2 regions of the Enterocloster sp. genome follow, and region 2 is predicted to be linked to the other one. Evidence: a T-box and tRNA genes for the amino acid it is inferred to sense, from the RefSeq annotation. Region 2 holds a T-box; the other holds one or more tRNA genes.
What was found. A T-box is a leader RNA that pairs with one kind of tRNA and senses whether it is charged. The one in region 2 lies ahead of leuS (leucine--tRNA ligase), so its partner is inferred to be a tRNA-Leu.
Positions count from the first base shown of each region.

Region 1: it encodes a tRNA-Leu, which carries the amino acid that the T-box ahead of leuS (leucine--tRNA ligase) is inferred to sense. The anticodon was not compared.

Region 1 covers NZ_DBMACH010000003.1:255,785-259,926, forward strand. The annotation lists gene ACZM6M_RS05220 (SufB/SufD family protein) at 1-576, opposite strand, end outside; gene ACZM6M_RS05225 (ABC transporter ATP-binding protein) at 591-1,328, opposite strand; tRNA gene ACZM6M_RS05230 (tRNA-Leu) at 1,522-1,605, opposite strand; gene ACZM6M_RS05235 (lysozyme inhibitor LprI family protein) at 1,790-1,927, opposite strand; gene ACZM6M_RS05240 (hypothetical protein) at 2,024-2,452, opposite strand; gene pheT (phenylalanine--tRNA ligase subunit beta) at 2,526-4,142, opposite strand, start outside.
Region 2 covers NZ_DBMACH010000004.1:244,052-248,193, forward strand. The annotation lists gene ACZM6M_RS06510 (hypothetical protein) at 1-29, opposite strand, end outside; gene ACZM6M_RS06515 (5S rRNA E-loop-binding protein) at 138-719, opposite strand; gene leuS (leucine--tRNA ligase) at 823-3,237, opposite strand; T-box leader at 3,319-3,555, opposite strand; gene ACZM6M_RS06525 (isocitrate/isopropylmalate dehydrogenase family protein) at 3,638-4,142, opposite strand, start outside.

The DNA.
Region 1 (4,142 bases), on a different contig from region 2:
TCCATGGGTTAAAAGGCGCTCGCGGACCAGAAGCTTTGCACCTGCTGCCAGTACGGCCTTGTTAGTGCGGTTGGTGGAATCTACGCCCTTGATCTGAACCATTTCCATTTCCATCAGGCTGTTTTCTTCCATATATACTTCAGAAACGGGATTTAACAAACGTTTTCCTTCCCCGGCTCCCTCGCCATAGTGCTTTTCTACGTATTTAACCTTAGCATTTTTACCTACAAAGAAGCGGTGTATACCGTCATGCTCCGAATCCTGGACTCCGCAGTTGTGGATGCCGCAGCCTGCCACGATCACCACATCAGCATCATCCCCGATATAGAAGTCATTGTAAACCACTTCCTTTAAGCCGCTGGCGCTTAATACCACCGGAATATGCACGCTCTCATGCTTTGTACCCGCCTTAATACGGATGTCAATTCCCGGCTTGTCCGTCTTTGTGGTAATGTCAATATTGGCGGTTGTATTTCTTCCTGCCATCTGGCCGTTGGCACGAATATTGTAAGCTCCCTCCGGCACTCCGTGAAGGTCAGCCACTTCCTCTAATAATCTCTCTTCGATCTGATCCATCCTTATGTCCTCCCTTACTGCACGGAATCAAGGAAACCGGAGCAGGCATCCACTGCAGAAGCCGTTCCCATGATCTTTGGCATGATCTCATCCCTTGTACCCTGATCTACGATTTTTCCGTCTGCGATCACAACGATCTCATCGGCAATATTTAAAATACGCTCCTGATGGGAAATGATCAGGATGGAACCCTTTGTATTCTGGCGCATACGCTCAAATACCTGAATCAGGTTCTGGAAGCTCCAAAGGTCGATTCCTGCCTCAGGCTCGTCAAATACAGACAGCTTTGCCCCTCTTGCAAGAATGGTGGCAATCTCAATGCGCTTTAATTCGCCTCCTGACAGGCTGCCATTGACCTCACGGTTAATATAATCCTTGGCACAGAGTCCTACCTCGGATAAATACTGACAGGCCTCGGACACGGTAAGCTTCTTGCCGGAAGCCAGACGGAGAAGATCGATCACCTGAACTCCCTTAAAGCGAACCGGCTGCTGGAATGCAAAACTGATACCCATCTTTGCACGGTCTGTAATGCTCTTTTCTGTAATGTCCTCCCCGTCAAACCAGATCTTTCCCCCTGTGGGATGCTCGATTCCCATGATCAGTTTAGCCGTGGTGGATTTACCGCCACCGTTGGGTCCTGTGATCACCACAAATTTCCCATCATCTACTGTCAGGCTTATATCCTTGATAATGCCCTTTTCTCCTTTGTCGTCATTTACTTCAAAGGAGAGATTTTCCAATCTAAGCATAATGACACTCCTACCTCTCTTTTCGTCCCGTTTTAAGGCCAGCCGCATCTGCGGCAAATGGCCACACAACTTACAGTATATACTATTTATGGACAAATTACTATTATAATTTACCTCTTAGGGTAAAAAATGTCTGCTGCATTTATCACATAGCAAAACAGGAAGCCAGTTTTCTGGCTTCCTGCTCATATCCTGCAGAAGAAGGGAGTCGAACCCTCAAGGTATTACTACCACACGGACCTGAACCGTGCGCGTCTGCCAATTCCGCCACTTCTGCATTTTCTGTTTTTGCTGTTTAGCAGTAATTCTTACTGGCTGTCTCAGCAACGAAGACTATTATATCGGATAGCAGCGGATTTGTCAACGACTTTTTTAACTTTTTTGCGCCATTTTTTAACAGATTTTTTGCCGCTTTTTAGCCTTTATTATCTTCCATGCTCCGTAATTAACATTGCAAGCCATCAATCTAACAGCTCCATCAGCTCATAGACCCTCTCTCTGGTAATCTCCATTGCCTTTAAACTGTATGCCATGAGCTGCATACTTCCTCCTTCAAACTCCTTTCCGGCCTCATCTGCATCCGTTTCCTTGTCTTGGATCCAATCCCGCTACCCTCTCCCTCATCCGAACTGCCAGATCCTCTCCCACAAAGCCATAAGAATGGACTGAATTCACAACAACATAATTTCCTCTGTTTACAATGGATTTTCATATTCCATCTCCAAAATGTCCACCTGATAGCTGTTTTCATCCAGCCGGACAGGAGATCCAAGACGGCCTGTGAACACAGACTCATATATGGTTCCCTGCGGATTCTCTTCTCCGATTTCTCCCATATTGGCATCCTCAAATCGTCCCGAAAAGCTGCCGTCTTCCCGGATCTGAAGCTCCGTCCTCCATGCACCTGCACCGCTTGAAAATATAAACATCGTATTTTTAAACTCTGAAAAAAACTCTGCAGATGCGGTAGTTTCCGAACCCTCTGCTCTTTTTGCGGCTTCCGGGACTGCTATCTCCGCTGTTTCCGCTGCCGCTGTTTCTTCTTTTCCACAGCCCGCCGTCAAAAGTCCTGCTGCCAGAACTGCACATACAGCCCTCATATAGCTTCTGCTTTTACCATCCATACACATTCTCCCTTTCAGTTAAAAAGGGCAAAGCCAAAACAGCTCTGCCCTCTTAAAAAATCTTCTATTTGCTTTACGCCCTCAGCTCAATTCCAAGATCCTTAAGGCCATTTAAGATCTTATTCATCACCGCTGTGACTTCCTTCTCTTCCAGAGTGTGATCCTTAGCTCTGAAAGTAATGGAGTATGCCACGGACTTATGGCCTTCCAGTACCTGTGCTCCCTCATAAATATCAAACAGCTTGCAGCTCTCTAAGATCTTTCCGCCTCTCTGGCTGATCACATCCTCGATCTGCCCTACCAAAACTGCCTTTGGAACAACCATACTGATATCTCTGGTAACAGCCGGGAATTTGGCAATTCCGGTGTACTTCCGGTCAAAGGTGGTAAACTCTGTCATTGCGGGCATATCAATAACTGCTACATAGGCTCTGTCGCCGATCTTATAGTTTTCAGCCACCTCCGGATGGATCTCACCCAAGAAGCCCACGGTGCGGCCCTCATAAACGATATCTGCCTTTCTGCCCGGATGCAGGTAAGGATGGTCGCCCTTTGGATCGTAATGAACCTTCTTATCCATTCCCACCTTGTCGAAGAATTCCTCTACCACGCCCTTCATATCAAAGAAATCTCCGCTTCCATACATACCCAGAGTAAACTGCATCCGCTCATCGGGAAGCTCGGTTAAAGGAAGTGCCTTGGGACGGTATACATTTGCCAGCTCATACAAACGCACCTCTTTGTTGCGGCGGTTGTAGTTGGTGGATAATGATACCAGCATACCGTTTAAAGGCAGGGTACGCATGATGCTGAAATCCTCGCCCAGAGGATTGGAAATGGTAATGGCCTTTCTTAACTCACTGTCCTCAGGAATTAAAAGCTTGTCAAATACCTTTGGACTTTCAAAGGAATATGTCATACCCTGGGAGAAGCCGCAGAATTCTGCTGTCTCTCTTGCCATATCCTCGATCATCAACTTATAGGAAAGCTTTCCTGTGGTTGCTTCACCGGATGGAAGTGTGGTCGGAATCTTGTCATAGCCATAGAATCTTGCCACTTCCTCTGCCAGATCTGCCATACGAAGAAGATCCTGACGCCAGCTTGGAGCGACTACCTCACCGGAAGCCTCATCATAGCCCAGGTCTATTTTCTCAAAATATGCCAGCATATCTTCCTTTGAAATATCGGTGCCGAGAAGCTTATTGATCTTTTCAGGCTCAAATTTGATCCTTGTCTCCCCTCTCTTTACAGGATAAACATCAATCATTCCGCCTACAACCTCTCCAGCTCCCAGCTCTTCGATCAGCTGGCAGGCACGATTTACAGCCTCTTCTGCAGTGTTGGGATCCAGTCCCTTTTCATACTTGCCGGACGCATCGGTGCGCAGGCCCAGCTTCTTTGCGGAAAGACGGATATTGGTGCCGTCAAAGCAGGCGCACTCAAATACCATAGAGGACACATTGTCTGTGATCTTGGAGTTTTCGCCTCCCATGATACCGGCGATTCCCACCTGCTTTTCACCGTCATTGATCATTAAAATGGTAGAATCCAGTGTTCTGTCCTGTCCGTCCAGAGTCTGGAATACATCCCCCTCAGAAGCACATTTTACCACGATCTCATGACCTGCCAGCTGGTCATAGTCAAAGGCGTGCATGGGCTGTCCGTACTCTTCCATCACATAGTTGGTGAT
Region 2 (4,142 bases):
AATATTTCTTTCTTTGAAAAACCAAACATAGAAGCACACACTCCTCTCTGATGATTTCATTCTACCATAGATTGATCCGAAAATCTCTTACAGTTTCCTGAATGTATGCCTCTGTTTTGACGATCTGTTTCTGTTTTCTATGTTTCTTCTGATCCATCTGTATCTGCCTGAGAATCCTGATATGTTTTATCACTGATACGCAGAACAATTTCCTCCGGATCCACCCGCAGTTCAATCGTATCACTCATAAGCTCAGGAATATCCTTCACCATTACCACTGTGCCTACCGCCATTCCATCCAGGTCAATGGTAATCGTATCGATCATGTCAGCCGGGAGAGATGCATATGGGATCTCCATCATCATCTTCTCCAGCTGGTTCCCAGCCTTTTCTTCATTCTCAAGCAGAATGTGGATTACACTGTTTACCTTCTCATCTGCAACCAGCGCCTGAAAGCTGAGGTGAAGGATTTCGTTATTCAGCGTGTTCAGGCTTTTTTCCTTAATCTGCGCCGGAATAGCCTGTCCCTCCAAGTCAATGGCAATCTTACTTCCCTCTCTTAACTGCCGCACCAGCCTGCGGGCCTCTGCCTCCTCCATCTGAATAGAAATGGACTCAGGAAGGGACTTTCCAATAATATTACCCGGAACCATCCCCAACTGTCTCAACCGCTTTGCCTTTATTCCAGTATCTCTCTTTTTTACATGAATCTGATCCATAATTTCGCCTCCTTATAGACTATATATGCCGTGTGCGGCGAAATATGCCTAAAAAAGAGGAGACCTTTCGCAACATACGAAAATCTCCTCTCTTTTTCTCAAATTATTTGCAGACAATATTTACAATTCTTCCAGGAACGTAAATCTCTTTTACGATATTTCCTGCCAGCTTGTCCTTTACCGCTTCTCTTCCCTGAGCGATCACATCATCCTTTGCAATATCAGCAGGTACGTTGATGACTGCGCGGGTCTTGCCGTTTACCTGAACAGCGATCTCAATCTCGTCGTCCTTCATGGCTTCCTCATCGCACTCCGGCCACTGGGAATGGAATACGCTGTCTGTGCCGCCCAGCTGGCTCCACAGCTCTTCGCCGATATGAGGTGCAAATGGAGCAAGGAGAGTAACGAAGGTCTTTAAGGTTTCTTTATCGATTCCTCCTTCCTTCTTTGCCAGCTCGATAAACTTGTTGTTGTACTCCATAAAGCCAGAAATAACGGTATTTAAGCTGAACTGGTTGAATCTCTGCTCAATATCATATACCAGCTTATGGCGGAGCTTGATCATTTCCTTTGTCGGCTGGATATCCTTATCCTTGCTGTCCATGACCAGGTTCCAGAAGCGATTTAAGAAACGGGAAACGCCCTCGATCCCTCGGTCATCCCACTCTGCATCCAGCTCCGGCGGTCCTACGAACAGCTCGTACAGACGCAGGGAATCACAGCCGTAATCTCTTACCAGGTCATCCGGGGAAACGACATTTCCCTTGGACTTGCTCATCTTGATGCCGTTCTTTCCGGTGATCATACCCTGGTTAAAGAGCTTCTTAAAGGGCTCATCAAAATCGACAACACCGATATCGCAAAGGAATTTGGTGTAGAAACGGGAATACAGAAGGTGAAGCACCGCATGCTCTACGCCACCGATATACATATCTACAGGAAGGTATTTATCTGCCTTTTCTCTGGAAACAAGGGCCTCACTGTTGTGGCTGTCCACATAGCGCAGGAAGTACCAGGAGGAACCGGCCCACTGAGGCATGGTATTGGTCTCTCTCTTTGCAGCAGCTCCGCAGACCGGACAGGTGGTATTGACCCACTCGTCAATGGCAGCCAGAGGAGATTCACCGGTACCGGTAGGCTGATAGCTCTCTACCTCAGGCAGACGCAGCGGAAGCTGATCCTCCGGAACAGGCACGCAGCCGCACTTTGGACAGTGGATGATCGGAATGGGCTCGCCCCAGTATCTCTGACGGGAGAATACCCAGTCGCGCAGCTTGTAGTTGACTGTCTTGCGTCCAAAGCCCTTTTCCTCGATCATCTGAGGAGCTTCTTTTTTCAGAACAGAGGACTCCATGCCGTTCCATTCGCCGGAATTGATCATGGTTCCACTTGCCTCTGTATAGGCTTCAGTCATATTTTCAATTTCCTTGCCGTCCTTTGCGATTACCTGAACGATAGGAAGGCCGAATTTCTTAGCAAATTCAAAGTCTCTGTCATCATGGGCAGGTACACACATGATAGCACCTGTGCCGTAATCAGCCAGTACATAATCGGACAGCCAGATTGGCGTCTTTGCTCCATTTAAGGGGTTGATGGCATAGCTGCCTGTAAAAACGCCGGTCTTTTCCTTTGCCTGCATACGGTCTACGTTGGAACGCATGGAGGAATCGAAAATATATTTTTCAACGGCTTCTCTTGTCTCATCGGTAGCCAGGCTCTTTGCCAGCTTGTGCTCCGGAGCCAGAACCATAAAGGTTGCGCCGTGAAGGGTATCAGGTCTTGTAGTATAAACGGTGATCTTTTCCTCTCTGCCGTCAATGGGGAATTCCACCTCGGCGCCGTAGGATTTGCCGATCCAGTCCGCCTGCATCTTCTTAACCTTTTCCGGCCAGTCTAATTTGTCAAGATCATTTAACAGGCGCTCTGCGTAGGCCGTGATCTTTAACATCCACTGACGGAGGTTCTTCTTTGTAACAGGGGTTCCGCATCGCTCGCAGCAGCCGTTTACCACCTCTTCGTTTGCAAGGCCGGTCTTACAGGAAGGGCACCAGTTGATAGGGAATTCCTTCTCATAGGCAAGTCCCTTTTTAAACATCTGCACAAAGATCCACTGCGTCCACTTGTAAAACTCAGGATCTGTGGTATTTACTTCCATATCCCAGTCATAGATTGCAGCAATCTGCTTGATCTGGCGCTTGATATTGGTAATGTTGGCCTCTGTGGACTTTGCAGGATGAACGCCCATCTTGATGGCATAATTTTCTGCCGGAAGTCCAAATGCATCCCATCCCATAGGATGGATCACATATTTGCCTCTTAACAGCTGATACCGGCTCCATACATCAGAGATTACATAGCCTCTCCAGTGACCTACATGAAGGCCGCTTCCAGATGGATACGGGAACATATCCAGGCAGTAGTATTTTTCTTTCGTTCCGTCATTTACATTGATCGGATTTTTTTCCCAGTTCTCACGCCACTTCTTTTCAATGGCGCTGTGATTGTACTGTGATGCCATAATTCATTCCTCCGTTAATATTAGTGCTCAGAGCTGGACACACTTTCCTGTAAAACAAAAAACCGCATCTCTTAAATTGCTTCAAGAGACGCGGTCATAGTTCCACGCGGTACCACTCTGATTCGCATGGTAAGCCCATGCGCACTCATCTGCCCCTGTAACGGTGGGCACTCCGGCTTTTCCTACTCAGACTGGCAAATGCCCTTCAGAAAAGCTGCTCCAGGACCAGTTCAGTATCCTCCTGCCGCCGGCTCTCAGCCTCTACCGGCTCTCTGTGAGACAAAATAAATACGTACTACTTCCTGTCAATGCATTTATACTGAATCTTAATTTAACACATTTGACAATGGCTGTCAATATACTGTCAAAAAAAGCCGTGGCTGTTTATACCGCCAAAAACTTACAGGCGTTCGATAATTGCCTTTGTATATGCTTCCGTTCCAGCGCATCCGCCCAGATCCGGCGTTAGAATCGTTCCATCCTTTAATACCTCATCCACTGCTCTTCGGATTTTTGCAGAAATCTCCTGCTTTCCCAGATGCTCTAACATCATGCAGGCGGACCACAAAAATGCAGTGGGATTGGCAATTCCCTTTCCTGCGATATCGGGGGCGCTGCCGTGAACTGCCTCAAACATGGCAAAGTCCGTTCCCATATTGCTGGAGGGCAGAAGACCCAGTCCGCCGATGAGCCCGCTGGTAAGATCCGACAGAATATCTCCATACAGATTTTCTGTCACTATTACGTCAAAGGTTTCCGGATGCATTACCAGCTGCATGGCTACATTATCAACGATCTTATCCTCTGCTTCAATTCCAGGATATTCCCGGCTGATCTCGTAAAAAACATCACGGAACAGGCCGTCGGAAAGCTTCATGATATTAGCCTTATGGACGCAGGTTACT